DNA from 4 places in the Shewanella sp. MF05913 genome. Region 1 is predicted to be linked to each of the others. Evidence: predicted binding sites of a transcription regulator. Region 1 holds the regulator's gene; each other region holds the start of a gene.
What was found. Region 1 encodes sigma-54, which starts transcription at its own class of promoters, with help from an activator protein. Its sites were predicted from a motif close to GTTGGCACGNNNNTNGNNT; they were not measured.
Positions count from the first base shown of each region.

Region 2: a site for sigma-54 is predicted at 1,388-1,406, ahead of AC19MV_RS12330 (BON domain-containing protein). Genes of this name have one in related genera too.
Region 3: a site for sigma-54 is predicted at 2,652-2,670, ahead of norV (anaerobic nitric oxide reductase flavorubredoxin). Genes of this name have one in related genera too.
Region 4: a site for sigma-54 is predicted at 2,749-2,767, ahead of AC19MV_RS08690 (TorF family putative porin). Genes of this name have one in related genera too.

Region 1 is NZ_JCAYNT010000002.1:516,910-522,520, forward strand. It holds gene kdsC (3-deoxy-manno-octulosonate-8-phosphatase KdsC) at 1-304, shown strand, start outside; gene lptC (LPS export ABC transporter periplasmic protein LptC) at 301-861, shown strand; gene lptA (lipopolysaccharide transport periplasmic protein LptA) at 848-1,429, shown strand; gene lptB (LPS export ABC transporter ATP-binding protein) at 1,426-2,157, shown strand; gene AC19MV_RS05725 (RNA polymerase factor sigma-54) at 2,566-4,050, shown strand; gene hpf (ribosome hibernation promoting factor) at 4,075-4,362, shown strand; gene ptsN (PTS IIA-like nitrogen regulatory protein PtsN) at 4,365-4,808, shown strand; gene rapZ (RNase adapter RapZ) at 4,805-5,611, shown strand, end outside.
Region 2 is NZ_JCAYNT010000009.1:77,811-83,421, forward strand. It holds gene AC19MV_RS12320 (sigma-54 interaction domain-containing protein) at 1-526, opposite strand, end outside; gene AC19MV_RS12325 (hypothetical protein) at 787-1,281, shown strand; gene AC19MV_RS12330 (BON domain-containing protein) at 1,455-2,015, shown strand; gene AC19MV_RS12335 (hypothetical protein) at 2,128-2,397, shown strand; gene AC19MV_RS12340 (TetR/AcrR family transcriptional regulator) at 2,584-3,168, shown strand; gene AC19MV_RS12345 (NlpC/P60 family protein) at 3,267-3,821, shown strand; gene AC19MV_RS12350 (efflux RND transporter permease subunit) at 3,923-5,611, opposite strand, start outside.
Region 3 is NZ_JCAYNT010000022.1:21,517-27,127, forward strand. It holds gene norW (NADH:flavorubredoxin reductase NorW) at 1-1,096, opposite strand, end outside; gene norV (anaerobic nitric oxide reductase flavorubredoxin) at 1,093-2,586, opposite strand; gene AC19MV_RS19355 (LysR family transcriptional regulator) at 3,023-3,856, opposite strand; gene AC19MV_RS19360 (YbfB/YjiJ family MFS transporter) at 3,982-5,193, shown strand; gene AC19MV_RS19365 (hypothetical protein) at 5,314-5,611, shown strand, end outside.
Region 4 is NZ_JCAYNT010000005.1:59,562-65,172, forward strand. It holds gene AC19MV_RS08670 (DUF4240 domain-containing protein) at 1-390, opposite strand, end outside; gene AC19MV_RS08675 (hypothetical protein) at 457-870, shown strand; gene AC19MV_RS08680 (response regulator) at 987-1,784, shown strand; gene hbs (non-specific DNA-binding protein Hbs) at 1,941-2,213, shown strand; gene AC19MV_RS08690 (TorF family putative porin) at 2,850-3,536, shown strand; gene AC19MV_RS08695 (PA3496 family putative envelope integrity protein) at 3,828-4,004, shown strand; gene AC19MV_RS08700 (PDC sensor domain-containing protein) at 4,056-5,033, opposite strand; gene AC19MV_RS08705 (flavohemoglobin expression-modulating QEGLA motif protein) at 5,572-5,611, shown strand, end outside.

The sequences.
Region 1 (5,611 bases):
TGCACTGGGGGTTAAACACATTTATCAAGGCATCGATAATAAGTTTGAACCATTTGAAGCGTTATTGTCTTTATATAATGTCACTCCAGACGAAGTGGCTTACATTGGTGATGACATGGTCGATTTGCCTGTGATGAAAGCCGTGGGTCTTGCGGTTTGTGTGGCCGACGGTCACCCATTTGTTAAACAACATTGCCATATGACAACTAGCCTCAATGGTGGCCATGGTGCATTGCGTGAACTCACAGATTTACTATTATTAAGCCAAGACAAATTCACCAGTGCCCACGGTATGAGTATATGAATAGAGTTACCATCGCGATAGCGGCATTTTTCGGCCTTGCCCTTGTGTTGTACTGGCAAACGCAAGTAAAACGCAGTGAAATGGATGCCGTAAAAGTGATAGGTATTGAGCGTCCGGACTTTGTCGCCAACGACTTACGCACAACCGAATACAATGAACAAGGTTTGATTGCCAGTAAAGTCACCGCGAAGCATATGGAGCATTATGCTTCCAGCGATATCACCCACTTTACTGATCCCGTTTATTTAATTTACCCAGAAAATGGTAAAGCACAGTGGCTACTCAGCGCTGACAAAGGACAATTAAATAAACAGAGCAATAAAGTCAGCTTAGAAAATAATGTTATTATCGATGCAATTGATATTGAAGAACCGTTACAGTCAGTGACCACACAAGCAGTCACCCTAGATTTAACGACCATGATAAGCAGCTCACAAGAGATGGTGTATATCAAAGGTAAAGGGTTTATGATCCAAGGCTTAGGCCTACATGCTGACTTGAATACGCAAAAATTATCGCTACTAAGCAAAGTAGAAGGAACATATGAGTCACAATAATCGACATCCTCGCGCCAATGCCGCATTACTATTAAGTGGCTTACTTTGCATGCTGAGCATTCCAGCTATGGCAAAACAAGGTGATCTCAAACAAGAATTGAAAATTGCTGCAGTGAGCCAATCTGCCGACATTAAAAACAATCAAATTGTCTTTAATGGCCCCGTGACGATTGTGCAAGGCACGATTAATATTAATGCCGACGAATTACGCGCATTTACCCCCAAAAACGGTGTATCAAAACGCTTAATCGCGACGGGTAAACCCGCGACATTTTCTCAAGAACTCGACGACGGTAACATCGGTACCGCCAGTGCCAACGAAATCAGTTACGATCTCGCCACAACAACTCTGACGTTAACCGGTAATGCCAAGCTAGACCAAGCAGGCAGTCAGGTCACGGGCAACCTAATTAAATACAACATTAAAGCCCAAGAGTTAATTGCTGAGAGTACCGGTAAAGGCCAAGATCGCGTCATCACGATTATTCAACCAGAAAATTTCCAAGACGAGTCAGCGCCAAAACAAAAGCTGCCTGAGATCCCTGTCAACAAGCAGATAAAACCATGAGCCAAATTACCTTAACAGCTGAAAACCTAGCCAAAAGTTATAAAGCGCGTCAAGTCGTAAAAGACGTCAGCTTAACAGTAAAAACGGGGCAGATTGTCGGTTTACTTGGCCCTAATGGTGCCGGTAAAACAACCACGTTTTACATGGTTGTAGGGTTAGTTAAAAGTGATAAAGGCCGTATATTAATTGATAATGACGACCTCACCGCTGACCCAATGCACCTTAGAGCCCGTAAAGGGATTGGCTATTTACCACAAGAAGCCAGTATTTTTCGAAAACTCACCGTGCACGACAATATCATGGCGGTGTTACAAACCCGCAAAGAACTCAGTAATGAAGAACGTATTGAACAGCTCCAGCATTTATTGGAAGAGTTTCACATTACTCACATTCGCGACAGCCAAGGCATGTCATTGTCTGGCGGTGAACGCCGTCGAGTCGAAATTGCCCGAGCACTCGCTGCTAACCCTAAATTCATTTTGCTTGATGAACCTTTTGCGGGTGTTGATCCGATTTCGGTTATCGACATTAAAAAAATTATCCAACAGCTAAAAAGTCGTGGATTAGGCGTACTGATTACCGACCATAATGTTCGCGAAACACTCGATGTATGTGAAAGAGCTTACATCGTAAGCCAAGGTAATTTAATTGCCGAAGGTACGCCTGAAGAGATCTTGAGCAATCAACAAGTTCGAGCTGTGTACTTAGGTGAACAATTCAAGCTATAGTTAGGTTATATACCCAAACAACCTGAAGATACTCGATTTCAGCAAGAATTTACACGCGTTTAGGCAAGGCATTGATTGCGGTTAATGGTCGTTCCCTTTCCAAAATCAATAACACAGCATGAACGCGTGTAAAACTTGCCCCTTGGGAGTTTCACCGTGTTCCCACTACGTTGTTGCGTTAATTTATAAGGTGCCTACATTACCGCATTAACGCGCCTAGTATTGAAAACACGGTGAAGCTCTGAAACACGTATCTTCAAGTTGATTGGGTATCCGCCTTTTAGCCTATCTAATTCATTCCATTGAACGATACCTAAATTGCGTGAAATGTCATTGACGTACGTGACACCCCATTACAGTTTTTCGAGATTGTTATTTTTATGGAAATCATCTAGGGATAAGCGGTAAATGAAAGCGTCACTCCAACTTAAAATGGGTCAGCATCTCACTATGACCCCTCAATTGCAGCAAGCCATCCGCTTGCTGCAATTATCTTCATTGGAGCTACAGCAAGAAATCCAACAGGCGCTGGACTCAAATCCATTGCTTGAAATAGAAGATGAATTTTCTCAAGCTAAAGATCCCTTAAAAGAAAGTCGCGATCAATCAGACACAGACTTCAGTGACAACAGTAATGTGAGTGTCGAAAAAGATACTTCAACCATCGATACCACAGAATCCATCAGTAAAGAAACCATGGACGACATGCCCATGGACACAACCTGGGATGAAGTCTATACCGCCTCACCGATGTCAGGGTCTGGTAGTGCCAGCATGCGTGACGATGATATGCCTTTTCAAGGGGAAACCACCGAAGGCTTATATGAACATTTAGAGTGGCAAAAAAACTTAACGCCATTTTCAGACACCGACCTTGCCATCGCAACAGCCATCATTGACGCAATAGATGAACGCGGCTATCTAACCCAAAGCACTGAAGAAATACTAGAAGCTATGGGCGATGAAAATGTTGAGCTTGATGAGGTTCAAGCGGTGTTAAAGCGAATTCAACATTTTGACCCCGTAGGTGTTGCTGCACGTGACCTTAGTGAATGTTTACTCATTCAACTGTCACAATATGCAGACTCAACTCCGCACATTGAAAATGCGCGAATGCTCATCAAAGATTATTTGGATTTAATCGCTGGGCGTGACTTTAGATTATTAATGCGTAAAACGCGTTTAAAAGAAGATGAGTTACGTGATGCCATTACCTTAATTCAATCTCTTAATCCGCGTCCTGGCTTATTGATTACTGCCGTCGATGACGAATACGTAATCCCTGATGTCACAGTATTTAAAAAGAATGGCCGTTGGGTTGTTGAACTCAATCCAGATAACATGCCTAAAATAGGTGTTAATCAGCAATATGCTGCAATGGCTCGCAGCAGTAAAAACCCATCTGATACTCAGTTTATACGAGGTCATTTGCAAGAAGCTAAATGGTTTATCAAAAGCATTGAAAGCCGTAACGATACCCTGTTAAAAGTAGCCAATTGCATTGTGCAATTCCAACAAGGTTTTTTCGAATATGGCGAAGAAGCCATGAAACCTATGGTATTAAATGACATTGCTGAAGCCGTAGAAATGCATGAATCGACCATTTCGCGCGTGACCACTCAAAAATACATGCACACCCCACGAGGGTTGTTTGAATTAAAATACTTTTTCTCTAGCCATGTCAGCACTGATGATGGCGGAGAGTGCTCATCGACAGCAATCCGCGCATTTATTAAAAAGTTGGTTGCTGCAGAAAACCAGAAAAAGCCGCTTAGCGACAGCAAAATGGCTCAACTATTGGCCGAACAGGGCATAAACGTTGCTCGTCGTACGATTGCAAAATACCGTGAGGCAATGATGATACCGCCCTCAAACCAACGTAAGAGTTTATAAATCACTCAACAATGGAGAAGTGTAATGCAGATCAATTTATCAGGGCATCATGTTGAAATAACCGAATCTTTACGTGAATACGTTCAGGAAAAGTTTTCAAAGCTTGAACGACACTTCGATCAGATCAATAATGTTCACGTTGTACTCAACGTAGAAAAATTACAACAAAAAGCAGAAGCTAAAGTCAGCCTAAAGGGCGGAGAAATTTTTGCAATGTCAGAACATACAGACATGTATGCAGCAATAGACGCCCTGATAGATAAGCTCGATCGTCAGGTAATTAAACACAAAGAGAAGTATACAAAACACTAACGATGGAACTTTGTACCATCCTGCAGCCGGAATGCACCACCTGTGCCACACCGGGCAGTAAGAAAAAGGTACTGGAACTTATCAGCGATTTAGTCGCTGCCCAGTACCCGACCCTGTCTTCGCAAGAGGTGTTTGAAAGCCTTATCGCAAGAGAAAAAATGGGTAGCACAGGTATAGGTAATGGTATTGCAATACCTCATGGCCGATTAACGACAATCGATCACCCTATTGCGATCTTTGTAAAATGCGAAGAACCCATTTCGTTCGATGCCATCGATAAACAACCTGTCGATATCTTATTTGCATTATTAGTTCCTGCAGATCAGTGCCAACAACACTTAAGCACCTTATCTTCGATGGCCCAAAAACTCAGCGACAAACAAGTACTAAAACAGCTGCGTAAAATCCACGATTCTACAGAACTCTATCAGGTAATTACGGCATGAAACTTGTTATCGTATCAGGACGGTCAGGCTCAGGTAAATCAGTAGCATTAAGAGTACTAGAAGACCTAGGCTATTACTGTGTTGATAACCTGCCATTGCCGCTAATTGGCACCTTATTGGCTCAGTTAAAAGGCAGTAATGACCTCGTAGCGATTAGTGTTGATGTGCGCAATATTGCCGAACAAGGCAAAGTGCTTCAAGAACAACTTGAAATACTGCAACCTGATACCGAAATTACCAGTTTTTTCTTAAACTCTAGCGACAAAGTTTTACTTAAACGCTACAGCGAAACCCGCAGATTACACCCGCTATCTAAAAACCATATTTCATTACAAGAAGCGATTAAATTAGAAGGCCGCTTACTCGAACCTATCGCCAAAATGGTTGATCACTATGTCGATACATCGGCACTCAATATTTACGAGCTAAGCGATCAAGTAAGACAAATATTGCTTGGCAGTGTTGATAAAGAGTTAGTGATTAATTTTGAATCGTTTGGCTTTAAACACGGTATGCCGACCGAAGCAGACTTTATGTTCGACGTGCGCTTTTTACCTAACCCGCACTGGGAAATAGAATTAAGACCATTAACAGGTCTTGATGAGCCTGTGCAAGAGTTTCTTGGCCGTCAGCCTCTGGTGAATAAGTTTATTTGGCAAATCGAAAATCTATTCGAAACCTGGATGCCACATTTAGAGCGTAATAATCGCAGTTATTTAACCATCGCCATCGGCTGTACAGGCGGACAACATCGCTCAGTTTATATCACCGACCAACTCGCTAAGCGATTTAGACAAGGCAGT
Region 2 (5,611 bases), on a different contig from region 1:
TGCCGGCTCCACTTTCACCAATAATCAATACATTACTGTCTGTTACCGCAACCTTACGCGTCGTTCTGTACAGCTTGTGCATGGCTCGTGATGAACCCACTAGTAAGCCATATTGATCAAGTTCGCTTGAAAAAGGTTGGTGTTTTTTAGCTGATTTGGTCACTAAGTCTTGGGCAAAATCTTCTAAGGTATCGTCAATCAACGTCATATCGTAAGGCTGACGAAAATGATAACCCGCCCCAGTCGCCATTAATTTGTCTAGGTTGGGGTTCGGTTTGCCTTCGCTTAAAAAGATAAATTCGATATCAGCCATTAATTCGCTATTGGCGATATCGAGATAGTCTTGTTGGCTTAAATTGGCGAGTTCGATAATGGCCACATCTACGGCATTGTCTTCAAGTTGAGCTAACCAAGGTCGCTCGATGCTACTGGCTATTTTATTGAAATGTTGGCAACTCGGAATTTGTAAGAGCTGAGTTTGTGTTTGCGGCTGGCGCAAATGGTAAAAAAGTACTGGACGACCCATGCCGATATCACTCCCTGTCTGTTAATAACCAATGTATGTCGAAGATGTAGATTTGACAATTACAGACGGTAATTTTTTCCTGTTCGGCGTTTTCTCCGAGGCTTGTTTATTAGCATAACAATTTAAAATCAGTAGGTTAATTAAACTTTGTCAATGTGCACGGATTATGCAAGTAAACATAATGACTTAATTTTACATTTATTAGCAAGTCATCATGCATGTTAATGATAATCATTAACTAATGATAAGGAGATATGACGTTGAATAGAACACGATCAAATGAGGTTATGCACGACGGAAGCGACTTATGGTTACTCAATGAAGCCATTGATTTATGCCAAGCAGGGCAACAGTTTTATACCCAGGCCACAAAGGGGGCCGACGACTACAATATCAAACGTATTTTTAGCCATATGGCAGAGATCAGAAAAAGTATCTTAAGCCGACTAACGGCATTGTTTAAGCAGGTTGAGCCGAGATATCCGCAAACGATTGAGAGTATTAATACGTTAAGGCCGTCACTGAGCCCTTTTTATGCCGAAGCAGAGAGAGCCATAGAACAAAAGCGTTTGGCAAAAGCCATTAAGGTACTGGTTACCGCAGAACAGTATGTGTTAAATCGACTGAAACTTGCCGCTAAGCGTGCCAATAGCCAACAAGTCACCCGGCAATTGGCTGAGGGCATCGCATCGCTGCAAATAAGCTGCGACAGCATGAAAAACTTGCAGTTTAACGAGTCGACTCCATCACCCTGAAAATTTTACATCATGTCGGTAAAAAAGTCCGATATTCACTCACTGCTATTAACGGATTTACAGTGAAATAAAATAACAAGTTATTTTAAAACAGACAGTTATAAAACTTGGCACAGTTCGCGCATTACCTAATATGTAAAACAGCATTAACACTAACAATGGAGAATATCTTTATGAAAAAGACTACATTATCAGTATTAACAAGCATCGTTCTTGGTTCAATGGCATTTACTGCAAACGCAGCTCAAGATTGGCAGGATGATGCAAAAGATGCATGGATTGATGGTAAAGCTGAAACCACGTTACTGTTAAACACCAACTTAAACTCTTTTGATATTAATACCGACGTAATAGACGGTAATGTGACCTTAACGGGTAAAGTAAACAGCAGTGTTGATAAAGCGCTGGCTGCAGAATTAGTAAAAAGTGTCGATGGCGTTAACGAAGTTAATAACGAATTAACGGTGATGAAGCAGCACCACAGCGACAAAGATCATGACAGTGATACTTTAGCCGACACCTTAACTGACTCGAAAGTGGCAACCGTGGTGAAAACGCGTTTATTATTTTCAACCGACATATCGGGTACCGAGATTGATGTAGACGTTGAGAATGGCGTAGTCACCTTAGAAGGTACGGTGTCGAGTGATGCCGAACGTGATTTAGCCCTAACCATTGCCAAAAATACCGATGACGTTAAAGAGGTTGTCGATGAGTTACGCATTACTGGGTAATCGTGATTGATATAGCATATTATTAACCAGCCTTCGGGCTGGTTTTTTTATGAGGCAATTTTTAATAGGGTCACTTTTTAATGGAGTAACTTTTTACTGGGGCAAGCATGATATGCATGATGACAAAATAAGCCGCGATTATTTGGTAGTATCACCGAGATATTGCTCTATTTTGGTTGTGGCAGCGAGTGCACAGTTAAGCGGTTGCAGTAGCATGTTATGCCAGGCGCAAACAGACAAGGCGACCGATCCCATAAGCCAGTATGACCAGCAAAAACAGTGTGAGCAGCGGGTGAATCAACATATCGATGATGAACGTCGCCAACAACGCTCAGACATTCAACAGTTGCTAGACGAATCTATTAAGCAAAATACCCGCTAACTTTTTCACGCAGACCTGAGCATCGCTGTTTTACTACTCAGCGCTTGTACCAAGACTTTACGCCAATACCTTATCTGTTCTTTTTCATCATTTTATCTGTAATTGTGTCCAATGTTATCGATAAACTGGAAATGCGTAGACGACTGGTCTATTTTTGTTTATCGTAGCGCCAAAATTGGAGATCCTATGAACAAAAATACTACCAGTAAGCAGTCAATTTGTGCTGTCGGTGAAAAGCTGTTTGCTTTACATGGATACAGCGCAGTTGGGATTAAACTTATTCTTGATGAAGTGGGCATTCCGAAAGGCTCGTTTTATCACTATTTTGCCAGTAAAGAAGCGTTTGCCGCAGAAGTCGCACAATACTATTTTGGGCAACGTATTGCGCCGATTGCCATGGACCCTAACGCTAGCTTTAAAACCAATGTGACAGCTGTATTAGGCGGCTACCATCAACTGATCGAATTTTTGTTTAGTGACAGTCAGCCCCGTGGCTGTTTAATGGGTAATTTATTGGTTGAAGTCAATCCGCAAATGACCTTATTGCATAAAACGCTTAATCAACTGTTTGACCAGTGGTTGAGTCTGTTTAATGCCCTTATTGAACAAGGTCAGCAGCAAGGTTTTATTAAAACCGATATGACAGCGAACGTATTATCGAACATTTTTTGGTCAAATTGGCAAGGGACTATGCTACGCTGTCAAATTAAAGCGGATAAAACAGCAGCAAAGCGCGCCATTGTGCAATGTATGCAGCTGATTACCCGTTAAATTAACCTTTATTCAGTGGCTTGTGACGTATTTTGATTGTGTATTTATCTAAAGGTCTTTATATTTCGGTGATTTTTTCGGGTCTGGAGTGAGTCGAGTTGGCTAAAAGAATATTATTTGCTTGTTTAGTGGTGTTGTTGTCTGCGTGTGCATCAAACCCGCCAGTGGTACGAGCCCCTAAACCTGTGGTGGTTCCACCTATGCTTAAGCTTGAGCCGCCTAAGTGGAGTGAGTCAAACTTACTGAGTTTTCATGATCAATGGAAAGGCACACCCTATCGTTTAGGTGGCCTGAGCCGTAACGGTATTGATTGTTCGGGTTTTGTGTATTTGGCTTACCTAGACATTGTTGGCAGTAAATTACCGCGTTCGGTGAATGCGCAACGTATTTTAGGTAAAGAAGTCCCAAGAAGTCAGCTTGTTATTGGCGATCTAGTATTTTTCAAAACAGGTAGAACCGCACGCCATGTGGGGATTTACATGGGCCAGGATAAGTTTTTACACGCCTCAACTAAAAAAGGCGTTAAGATTTCTAGCTTAAATAATGTCTATTGGAAACCTCGTTATTGGTTTGCTAAGCGCCTAAACAAGCCGATAGAACAGCAAAATATGTCGATAGCCAGTTTAGCTGATTACGCGCGATATCAGGATTAACCCGTAAACCTGAGTTTGATCTGCGTTTGAGATAGATAATAAAAAAGAGGTAAACCGTAAGGTTTACCTCTTTTTTGTTTTTACACTAATGAAGTCGCTAGCTATTTAGCTTCTAAAGGCTTAACTCGTTTAGCCAGCGCATAATAAAAGAGTGGCGTCAGTAACAGACCAAATATGGTCACACCAATCATACCGGCAAACACTGCCACACCAATTGCTTGACGCATTTCGGCACCTGGGCCACTCGAGAACACCATCGGCACTACACCCATAATGAAGGCGATAGACGTCATTAAAATTGGGCGTAAACGTAAGCGGCCCGCTTCAAGAATGGCATCGAATGGTGATAATCCTTTGTCTTGCAGCTCTTTAGCAAATTCAACAATCAAGATAGCGTTTTTGGTCGCCAGCCCCACCAGAACAATCAGTCCGATTTGGGTAAAGATGTTGTTATCGCCACCGTAAATTAATACGCCACTGATTGCCGACAGAATCGTCATCGGAATAATCAAGATAATCGCCAACGGTAAACTTAGGCTTTCATATTGCGCGGCTAATACCATAAACACTAATAAAATGATTAATGGGAAAATATACACGCCCGCATTACCTGCCAATATCTGTTGGTAGGTGATTTCAGTCCACTCGTAAGTCATGCCATTAGGCAGTGTTTCAGCTAAGATTTTTTCAATCGCAGCTTGTGCTTCACCACTACTAAACCCAGGTGCAGCACCGCCGTTAAGCTCTGCGGTAGTAAAACCGTTATAGTGCATAACGCGATCTGGACCTGCGACATTGGCAACGTTAATAAACGAGCCAATCGGTACCATTTCACCCTGATTATTACGTACCTTGAGCTGAGAAATCTGCTCTGGTGTTTGTCTAAACTGTTCGTCAGCTTGAACATTTACCTGGTATGTACGGCCAAATTGGTTGAAGTCGTTAGCATAAACCGAGCCCATGTAACCTTGTAGCGTGGCAAACAGTTCGTCTAACGATACGGCTTGCTGCTTGGCTTTGGTACGGTCTACTTCAACTTCAAGTTGCGGCACGCTGACTTGATAACTTGAGAACACACCGGCTAACTCAGGTGTTGCCCACGCTTTTTGCATTACTTGCATGGTGACTTTATACAATTCTTCGTAACCGTAATCTCCACGATCTTGAATTTGTAATCTAAAGCCGCCAATTGTCCCTAAACCTTGAACTGGTGGTGGTGGGAAAATGGCAATAAATGCACCGTCAATCGCGGCAAACTTTTGGTTTAACGCTGCGGCAATGGCGCCAGCTGATAACGATGGATCTTTACGGTCGGCAAAGTCATCGAGCGGTGTAAATAAAATCGCGCTATTGGTACTGTTGGTAAAGCCGTTAATGCTTAAGCCTGGGAAGGCTACTGCATGAGCCACACCCGGTTGATCGAGTGCAATACGCGACATTTCTTTCACGATAGCTTCGGTGCGATCAAGTGATGCGGCATCGGGCAGCTGTGCAAAGGCAATCAAGTATTGCTTGTCTTGGCCGGGCACGTAACCGGTTGGCGTGCTGGCAAATTGTAAACCTGTTACGGCGACTAGACCGATATACAACACGCCAACAACCACACCAAAACGAATCACTTTTTTCACTATCCAGCCGTAACCGTCTGACAATTTTGCAAAGAAGCGGTTAAACGGTGCAAATAACCAACCGCCGAGCATTTTGTCCATGCCACGGGTTAAAAAATCTTTCTTATCGTGATGACTCTTAAGCAGCAATGCAGCTAATGCAGGGCTTAAGGTTAACGAGTT
Region 3 (5,611 bases), on a different contig from region 1:
GTCCTTGGGTTACCACAAAACCGATAATCTGTTTTTGGTCGTTATAGGCTTTTACTGAACAACCCAGAGCATCAATATCCACCTGCCAAGAGGCTACATCGGTTACGGTATTACCGCCTAATTGAATAGGCATTTGTGGCGTTTTAACCTTGACCAACATCGCAGGCAGTTTCAGCTCTGTCGGTTGGCCTAATAAGGTTTTGGCTAAGGCATTGGCGCTTAACATAATCGGCTGTAAATAGGACATCACCTTACCGTTGATTTCGGCGCAATCACCTAAGGCGTAAATGTTATTCACAGAGGTTTGCAGCTGGTTATTAACCACTAAACCGTTATTCACTTTACATCCAGATTGTCGGGCTAAACCAACATTAGCCTTCAATCCAGCAGCTGAAATGACGCAATCAATACCCACGGTTTTACCTGAACTCAGCGTGGCGCATATTGCCGAGCCGTTGTGATCTAATGCATTTATTGTTTGGCCAAATTCAAACTCAACGCCAGCCTCAATTAACTTGTGTTGCAGTGTAGTCGCGACGAGCTCTGGCAACATATTCGCCATTAAGCCTTTGCTTGGCTCTACCATCACGATTTGTTTACCGCAGTGACTTAAATCCATGGCGATTTCGGTGCCTATAAGCCCAGCGCCAATAACCAATACTCTCTTTGCCTCGTGTAATTGCTGCTGTGCGCTTTCAAACTCTTGTAAGCTGTTTAAGGTAATGACTTTATTGGTTGCGTTACCTTGCATGGGAGGCACAAATGTTTTTGCTCCAGTAGCCAATACTAATTGTGAATAAGGGTAGGCAGTACCATTAACCAATACACTTTGTTGTTGGCTATCAATGCTGTCTACTCGAGTGAGTGCATGCAAGGTAATATTGTACTCTGAAGCAAACTCCTGAGCCGACTGACGAATTAAATCGGCGCTTGTCTGCTGGAGACTGAATGCATGGCTTAAATCTGGTTTATTGTAATCATGACCGTCATCAAGAGTAAAAACCGTTATGGGTATGTGCTTGTCTGTGCGCCTAATCGTTTTGATTAACTGATATGAGCCAAAGCCGCTACCGATAATGATGATAGGTGCATTCATGATGCTTTCCTCGCGTCAATAGGCACAAATACGTCTTTACCTAAACCACAATCAGGGCAAAGGAAAAAGTCAGGTACCTCACACCAAGGGGTTCCCGGCTGCACATCTTGATTTGGCTCACCTAATACCGGTTGATAAACCCAGTTACATACCGTACATAACATGTCTTGTTTATCGTCACTGCTGGTGGTTGATGCACAAGATGTTTGAGCTGTAGGTGTTTTCACTTCTGGCATTTTTACGGGTTTGTATTGGGTAAGGGAAGATGAAATGGAATCGACATTACTGAGATCATGTAACGCCCAGCTTTTGGCTATTTGGCGGCCATGCTCACGGCATTCGCGCATTGCTTTACCGTCTGGTTTCCATTTTGTTTTTAGGCCAACAGTGGTTTCAAACCCGGCGTCAGTCAGGCGGGTATGAATACGGTCAACAGCGCCGCCATTCCAACCGTAACTTCCAAAAGCACCGGCTTTTTTATCTTTAAAACGTAAACCGGTTATTTCTTCTAACATGCCCGCGACTTTTGGCATCATGACGTTGTTCATGGTTGATGAGCCGACTAAAATGCCTTTAGAGCGAAATACATTCGCAAGAATGTCATTTTTGTCGTGACGAGCCACATTAAACACTTTTACAGACACACCAGGATCGACATCATGGATCCCTTGAGCAATGGCATCGGCCATCAAACGGGTGTTGTTAGACATTGAGTCGTAGAAGATTGTGATGCGATCTTCTTGATAATTATCAGCCCATTGTAAATACTGATGAATAATCTGAGTTGGGTTATCTCGCCACACGACACCGTGGGCAGTGGCAATCATATCAACGGGAAGGTTAAAGCCCAAAACTTCGTTAATTTTTGCGGTCACTAATGCGCTAAATGGGGTTAAAATATTGGAATAATAGCGCAAGCATTGATCCATTAATTCAATCTGGTCAACTTCGTCATTAAACAGGCGTTCATCGCAATAATGCTGACCAAATGCATCGTTACTAAATAACACGGCATCTTCGGTTAAATAGGTCATCATACTGTCTGGCCAGTGCAACATTGGGGTTTCAATAAAGACCAATTGTTTGCCATTTCCAATATCTAGGCTATCGCCAGTTTTGACAATATTGAAGTTCCATTCAGGGTGGTGATGTAATCCGGTAATGGAATCGATAGCATTTTCGGTACAATAAATTGGGGTATTAGGGATTTTTGCCATGAGTGCGGCTAATGCGCCAGAGTGATCTTCTTCAGCATGATTAATGACAATGTAATCAATTTTATCGAGATCAATTTCCATCTCAAGGTTTTGAATAAATTGCAGGCTGAAGCGATGGTCAACGGTATCGATTAAGACATTTTTTTGTTCACGAATAAGGTAACTGTTGTAACTCGTGCCTTTAGTCGTTTTATATTCAGTGCCATGAAAGTCCAATATTTCCCAATCGCGTTGGCCAACCCAGTTGATGTTATTTTTAATGTGAATGGTCATAAGTACACCTGTAATAAAGTAGAAGTTAATGTTTAAAGATAAAGTTTCAAAAGTTAACTTCGTTATTGCAGATGGCGTGCCAACTAGCTAAGTGATTGATAAGTATATGGCTGGTGATATTTTTGTGGAATAAGTACTGTCATAATGACATTTTTAATCAGTGTCTTTATGACTGCAAATTGTCATTTTGACTATATCGGAGTGATTGTATTGGGCGTGGCTTTACTCAAGTGGCGTTATTGATGAGACTTTATCCAAGTGACTCTATTCAAATGACTTTATTCAAGTGACTTTATTCAAGTGATTCTATTCAGGTGCTACCAGAACAAATTGTGATTGAGTTGATTGTCGTACTTTATAAAGGGTTAGTTGATTTGTATGGCAGAGCCATCACGGTAATGAATAAACCATTGTTGATGACTTGAACATACCGTTATTACTTGGTTAACAGCTTTGCAAGGGTCAATATTCCTGACTCTAGCGGGCTATTTTTGTGGTAGACAATCGATAGCTGAACATGTTTTGGACCATGGCTCACAGGCGTCATAACCAGAGACTTTTCATAACGACTGCCAGCGACCATATTTTTGCCAATAATGGTATAACCTAACCCCGCAGCTATGCAGCCCAATACCCCATCAGCACTACTCATTATCATTAGCTCATCACTGCCACGGCCTGCTTGCTGTCGCCAGAGCATGGCATGTTGTCGATAACCACACCCTTCATCTCTAACCAATAATACCGGGTCATATTCGCTGTCTCGCGGCGTTACCATGATCAACTCTTCTTTAACGATTGGGATCACTACCAGATTTTCATGCTGAGGAGCATTGCCTATTGCAGCGCAATCGACTTTATTATTGAGTACCGAAAACACTAGGCGTTCGCTGGTATCAGTATGGATTTTGGTTTTAATTTCAGCATGGTTGAGCTTAAGTTGTTTGAGCGCTAATGGCATGTGTACGGCGGCAAATGTTTCAGGCATGCCAACACGCAGTTCATAGGTGTTTTTATTGCGTGACATCGCTGAAATAGCTTGGTATTCCAGTTGTAATATTTGTTCTGCATATTCGTATAACAGCTGTCCGCTGGGCGTGAGTTGCAGTTTTCTGCCTGTTAGGGTAAACAGCTTGGTGTCTATTTCGGTTTCAAGCTTTTTAATCCTATTGGTAATATTGGACTGAACGGTATTGAGTTTATCGGCTGCGCCTTTAATACCTTGTTCGTCTACTACCGCTTTGAACGTTTTAAGCGTCAATATTTCCATATGGCTCCAATATAGTGCTCAGTATAGTTCTCAATACAAGAAGTTTAAGTTCTCAATAATTCAATTTTTTAGATTAACAGGTTGACGTATTGTCAGTGAATCATTTTTCGATTAGGCGGCAATAAATGTTAATGGAACTGACAAAATTTCGGGTTTATTTGGCAGGGATCTGCAGTTTAATTGTTACCGTTGGCGTAGCACGCTTTTCCTACAGTTTGCTACTACCCGTAATGCAGGACAGTGCTGGCCTAACCGAGTCAGGAGGTGGTTGGCTGGCAACCGCTAATTTTATGGGTTACATGAGTGGTGTTTTGCTTGCTGCGAGTCTGCATAATCTGCACTACAAATACCATTTACAGCGTGTGTATTTACTCTTGAGTGTGGTGACTTCAGTCGCCATGGTGATGACGACTGACATTGTTGCATGGGCTGTATTGCGTTTTATTGCAGGGATTTGTGCCTCTGGCGGCTTTATTATTGCATCTGGGCTTATTTTAAAATGGTTGGTAAGACACAATCATCGTGCAGAATTAGGTATTCATTTTGCAGGCGCTGGCCTGAGTATTATTATCACTTCACTCTTGTTCGAACTGATGCTTGGGTTGTCTGCTGATTGGCAGCAGCAATGGTTAGCGCTAGGGGTGTTGGCGCTAGTGGTTTCTATTCCCGCCTGGTTATGGATGCCGCATCCTTCGGCGGGTGAACAACAAGGGGAGGTTGCACAGGACAATCCACCGACAAACACATTTAAGTTACTGATGATGTCTGCCTATTTTTGTGCGGGCTATGGATATGTTGTGAGTTCAACCTTTATTGTCGATATTGTTGAGCGAACAGAAGGGCTGCAAGGCCAAGGTGGATTAACTTTTTTATTGATTGGACTCGCAGCCACTCCCGCCGCGTTAATATGGGACCGGATTGCGCGTAAAACAGGTTTCCTTAAAGCACTGTTAGCCGCGTATTGTTTGCAAGCAGTGGGGATTATTTTGCCTGTACTTAACGACAACTTAGCCGTGGTCATTATTAGCGCATTGTTATTTGGTGGCACCTTTATAGCGTGTGTCAGCTTAGTGCTTACCATGGCAGGAAAGTTCTACCCCAGTAATCCCGCGAAGTTTATGGGCACCATGACATTAGCCTACGGCGCCGCGCAAATTATTGCACCTGTGCCGACGGGTTATTTAGCCGAGTTTTTTGGCAATTATGATATTGGTTTATATGTTTCTGCCAGTGTGGTGATGATGGGAACGCTATTTTTACTCGGCTTACTTAGACACGAAAGCCGCGCTGTGGTGAGTAAGCGTATAGACAAAGAAAATCAGGTGGTTATTGGTTAAATACAGAAGTACGTCATAATGTTAAAACCAAGTATTTAATTTCTAGCGGACAGTAAAATAATCAGTTAACTTATTGTGTATTTTTCATAAGATTTTATGTCACGCGAGGGATGACGATATATGAAGTGTTTAGGACTAATTGCGGTATGTATATCACTAAGCGGTTGTGCGACAGGTTACCAAGCGTATACGTGGTCTGGTGGATATAAAGACAAAGTGTTGGCTGAAAATCATTACCTTGTAGAATATTATGGTAATGGCACAACCTCAATTGAAATGCTGAACATGTTTTGGAGTACTCGCGCCATTGAATTATGCCCAAATGGCTATGATGTTATCGATGAAAATAAAGGCAAAACGGATGGTGGGATTTTTTTAGGCGGGGTGACGTCTATTGATCATCCCTGGTTAAAAGCTG
Region 4 (5,611 bases), on a different contig from region 1:
GGTACGGTCTTCGTAAATCTGCCCGGCAATAAGATCATAATCTTCAACAAATGGATAAGCGTAATTATCCACTAACGGCCAGTCGTTTAATTCACCTAAGCAATCGGGGTTTTCTACTATGTTGTCATACCATTGCTGGCCTAAAGACAATAAGAAGCATCTAAATTCAGCAAAGGCATAATCGCTATCACACCCAGTAATAATGTAAGCAGCGCCCCAGACTGACCACAAATAGCTGCGACGCAATTGTTGGCCAAACATTTTATCAAACGCTTTTAGCGAATCATCGTCTAAAACGGTTAATTTATCACGCAGTTGTTGCGCGGTGTCATCAGAAGATTGGCTCGGGTGCTCACGTGTAACCAGGGCCCAAAAATCGTTTTCAGTCATCAAAATATACCCACATAGCGTGTTTGTGCGATATTCTACCTCAAATTTTATAGCCAGATGACCAATATGAATCAGATAGCACAAACCGCCATGCCTTTAAGAGTAAAAATGCTGGTAGCACTGTATGCACTTCTTGCGTTAATCGCGCTTTGGCGTATGACCACTTTTTATGCATTTGATTTGCTTACCCTAGGTGTCTTACCGTTATTATTTGGCATTTTGACCCGAGCACAGTGGACGAAAGTGGTGCTATTTTTTTATGTCGGCTTACAAACCCTTGGCCTAGCCGCTATCAGCACAACCGCGATCATCGCGTATCAAATTACCCCTAATGACGTTAATTTAATATTTCAAGGGAACGACATTCCGCTTATTCCCTTATGGTTATTACTCGCAGCACTTATTGGATTTCAATGGTGGGTTGGATTATCAACGGTCACTGGCACTTATTTAGCTCAAAAGCAGAGCAAAACGACATAACATAACTTGTCGTCTATAATCTCCTCATAAGTTTGAGTATGATTTGTTAAAACAATCAGCTACGCAGCAACACCCTAAAACTAAAATAATAAATACAACAATGCGGAACGTTAATCATGAAAAGTCTATCTCCGAGCGAACTGTCTATTCTGCTAGTCGAATCGTCTGACACGCAGCGAAAAATAATCATTAGCCGCTTACAACAAGAAGGCGTTAGTAGCATACAAACGGCCGCCACAATTACCCAAGCAAAAGAGATCATTCAACGTCATAAACCCGACTTGATAGCCAGTGCATTGCACTTTATTGATGGTGAATCGACTGAGTTATTGCAATATATCAAAAGCACTCCAGGGTTAAACGACATTCAATTTATGTTGGTCTCCAGTGAATGCCGCCGTGAACAATTAGAAATATTTAGACAATCTGGCGTAGTCGCTATTTTACCTAAGCCATTTAACGCCGAAAACCTCGCCACTGCGCTCAACTCAACCGTTGATTTACTGAGTAATGATGAACTCGATTTAAGCCATTTTGATGTCCACAATATTCGCGTATTAGTGGTCGATGACAGTCGAATGGCACGTAACGTGATTAAACGCACTATCGGCAATTTAGGTATGCAACTCATTACAGAAGCCGAAGATGGAGAGCAAGCAATAAGCTTGATGAAAGAAAACATGTATGACTTAGTCATCACCGACTACAACATGCCTTCGGTAGATGGTTTAGCACTCACTCAATACATTCGTAACGAAAGCCAACAGTCGCATATTCCAATTTTAATGGTGTCATCTGAAGCAAACGACACTCATCTAAGTAATGTATTCAGTGCCGGGGTTAACGCCTTATGTGATAAGCCTTTCGAGCCACAATTGGTAAAGAAAATTCTTTACCAATTGCTAGAAGAGTAAATTGATCACCCTTTAGGCGAATGATTTAGGCTTATTTTGCTCCAAAACCATTACAGATACTGAATTTATAGGATAAAGTGCTTTTAAACCTGCATGGCTTGTGGCATGTTAATGATGTTTTAAAAAACACTTCTATGGAAAGCAGAGAATATCAATATGAACAAAAGTGAATTAATAGCAAAAATCGCAGAAAATGCAGAACTAACTAAAGCTGAAGCTGGCCGCGCACTTAAATCTTTCGAAGAAGCGGTAACTGAAGCCATGAAAAATGGTGACAAGATTTCAATCGTTGGTTTTGGTTCATTTGAAACCACTCAACGTGCAGCTCGTACTGGCCGTAACCCACAAACTGGCAAAGAAATTCAAATCGCAGCAGCGACAGTGCCTAAGTTTAAAGCTGGTAAGACATTAAAAGACAGCGTGAATTAATTTTCGCTAACACCTTTTGACGAAAACCTCCCTTGGGAGGTTTTTTTATGCGTAACATTTAACAAATGCCAAAGATCAATTCAGTTTATGGCTTAATCTGATACCAATTCCATTAATTATCTGGTCATTCAGCGGGAGTTCTGTGCCTTCTAGGCAAGTAATAGGATTGAAGACATAGTTGCTCTCGGCAACTGTTCCTGCGTTGCTCTACCTCCTGCATCCATGCAGTCGTACGTCAAAATGCTATTAAGCAGCATAGAAGGCACAGAAACCCGCCTTGCAGGAGGCACTCAGACCGTTCATTTCTTTGTTGCATTGTCTTAGAAGGGAATAACCATTATTTCAACAATGCGCCTCAAACTGAACAATCTGAGTGACTCTGATTGGTCACATAACTAATGGAATTGGTATAAAGCCTTTATCAACAATCCGCAATTGCACAAAAAAAGTGCAGTGCTGCATCATTAAGCCGCAACAGCATTGCTACAAAATGTAGCACAACCAATTAAGTAATTGATTAATAACAAATAAAAAAAGTGGCATGCGATTCGCTAATTGATCATCAGACAAACCAACATTGAGTACGTTTAAGTATAAATAAATGACTCAGTGACAATAAAACGTTAAGGGATGAAGATGAAAAAATCACTATATCAAGCAATTGCGTTATCAACAGGTTTACTATTGAGCGGCAGTGCCCTTGCTGAAGTCACTGGCAATATTGGCGCGACATCAAACTACTTATGGCGCGGTACTACACAAACCAGTAATGAAGCGGCAATTCAAGGTGGGCTTGATTACGCGCATGACTCTGGTTTTTATGCCGGTACTTGGGCTTCAAACGTCGATTTTGGAGATGAAACCAGCTACGAGTTAGACTTCTATGGTGGTTACGGCGGTAACTTCACTGAAGACCTGACCTATGATATAAGCTACCTGTATTACGCTTACCCAGATGCAGAAGCTAGCATTGATTTTGGTGAAATATCTATCGTACTCGGTTGGAAATGGTTAGACGTAGGCTACTCTCAAGTTGTTAACGCTGACTCAGATGTATCAGGCGCATCAGACGAAAAAGATTGGAGCTATATCCAAGCGAATGCGAGCTTCCCATTAACTGAAAAGCTCAGCGTAGCGTTCCACTACGGTTACTCACAAGGTGATGTCGTCGAAGATCTATTTGGCGATACATACACAGACTACAACGTGACATTAAGCGCAGAAACAGACATTGGTACCGTGTCGTTCATGGCGTCTGATACAGATCTACCAGACAGCGATGCTAAAATTGTTTTAGGCTATTCATACGGTTTTACGCTTTAAAACATCTGTAACAAACTATAAAGAATCTGCAATAAAATTAAGCTATCATGCTCTTTTTATTCAAAAAAATGCCATTGCCATATGCAATGGCATTTTTTATATTGGCAATATTAGTCACAAATTTTAGCCCGCTTTATAGCAACAAAAAAATTTACTGCTAAGCTCAAAATGAAAGGTGAAAATAGCTGTCCATATCAGACAAAAACTTTTACTTTTCTATTGGTGTTTTTTTAGTTAGAAAGTGCTCATTGAATTCGTTTCGTTTTTACCATTCAACTTGAGGGTTTCGTTATGGCTAATCTTACAGATCGAGTGCCAGATGACACAGAAATTGACGCGATGACAACGCCTAGAGGCAGTAAGTCAACCGAGTCATTACAGCATAAGCGTCAAATCAAACGCAGGTTAGAGGATTTCCTCGAGCAAGCGCAATTACGCAAAGCCATTGGTGATGACGACTTTTTCTAGCAAAAAGGGATAAACATTGTGTTTATCCCTTTTTAATTTATCTCCATACCGTTACGGGGTATTTTTTTCTGCTCTGCCGCCGTGCCTGTTGGCCTGAGTTTGGGTTAATAACAATTCAGCTTTCGCGCCAAGGTAAACATAAATGCCTAGGCCGACCAACAATCCCACCACCGCAAGCATCATTAAAATGGCTGGCTCAATATATTGTTTTTCACCTAATGAAGCTTTAAACATGGTCAGTAAGGCTTCAATCGAAATCGCTATTAAAATCGTTGAAATAAACCGGGTAATGGTTCTACGCGTCGAGCTGTGCCTAAAAATATCTTTATGCATCAGCACTTCCTCTTCCAATATGGTTTTACCCAAGTCAAAAATAGCCAGTGCCAAAGTTAAAAAGATAATAATGCCAAAGGGCTGCAATGGATCATGCCGGGCCGAGGCCTGGCTAAAGAGCTCATAAATATCTAATGTCACCGTCCACATCAGTACGGTCACCAACACAAAAAGACACAACACTATAGCAGCGTAAATACTCTTAAAAAACGGCGACATTTTGCGTCTTGCGCTGTCCCCCATCATGAACTCAATGAGCCGAGTTAAATTGACATCTATCACCACAATACCTGTCTCACCCGTTGATGAGGTTAAAATTTGTGACGCAGATAAACACAAACCACCGCCGGCATTAGACAAGTAAGGCCGGGTAATGTGTGCGGTATTGGCTTGAGAAAGTTGAGTAAAATAAGGCCGCTGGCTTCTATCGGCCTGTTTACCGTTATTGAGTAGCTTCACTTGCTGATTAACAACACTGATATTGGGGCTAACCTGTATCCCTTGTTCATCGAGTAAATAAATCAGCTCAACAAACGGATAACTCACCGCCATATCTTCAAACACTTTTGCAGAAACAGGCTTATCGAATAAATTCACATCACCCACACCCACTAAAATGGATTCAAGCAGTTCGTGTACTAGATTTTCATATTCGTGATAACGCTCAATCACGCTTAAATAACTCATTGCAGCCATATGCTGTCCTCTTCATCGACACGACAATGAAACAAAGCACTTTTAATGCCAACAAGTAAATCCATTATTTTCAATACGATAAAGTCTAAACCAATATAATATTTACTTAATTAACGCTCAACACGCACCAAAATAGGGCTTATACCGCTATATTTTTTCATTGCGGTTTTGTGATCGACTTCTGCTAATATATACCCAATCAACTTGAAGATACGTGTTTCAGAGCTTCACCGTGTTTTCAATACTAGGCGCGTTAATGCGGTAATGTAGGCACCTTATAAATTAGCGCAACAACGCTCTTGATTTAATAATCCGGGGAACACGGTGAAACTCCCAAAGGGCAAGTTTTACACGCGTTTATGCTGCGTTATTGATTTTGGAAAGGGAACAACCATTACCCGCAATCAATGCCTTGCCTAAACGCGTGTAAATTCTTGCTGAAATCGAGCGTCTTCAGGTTGTTTGGGTATAAACTCATTAGCATGAGGAATATGCCACAAAACTTTATGGCTCAGGTTTTCTAGATTAGGAAAAGACAATGTCTGACTCTTTATTGCGTTATCAGCAAGATATTCGTC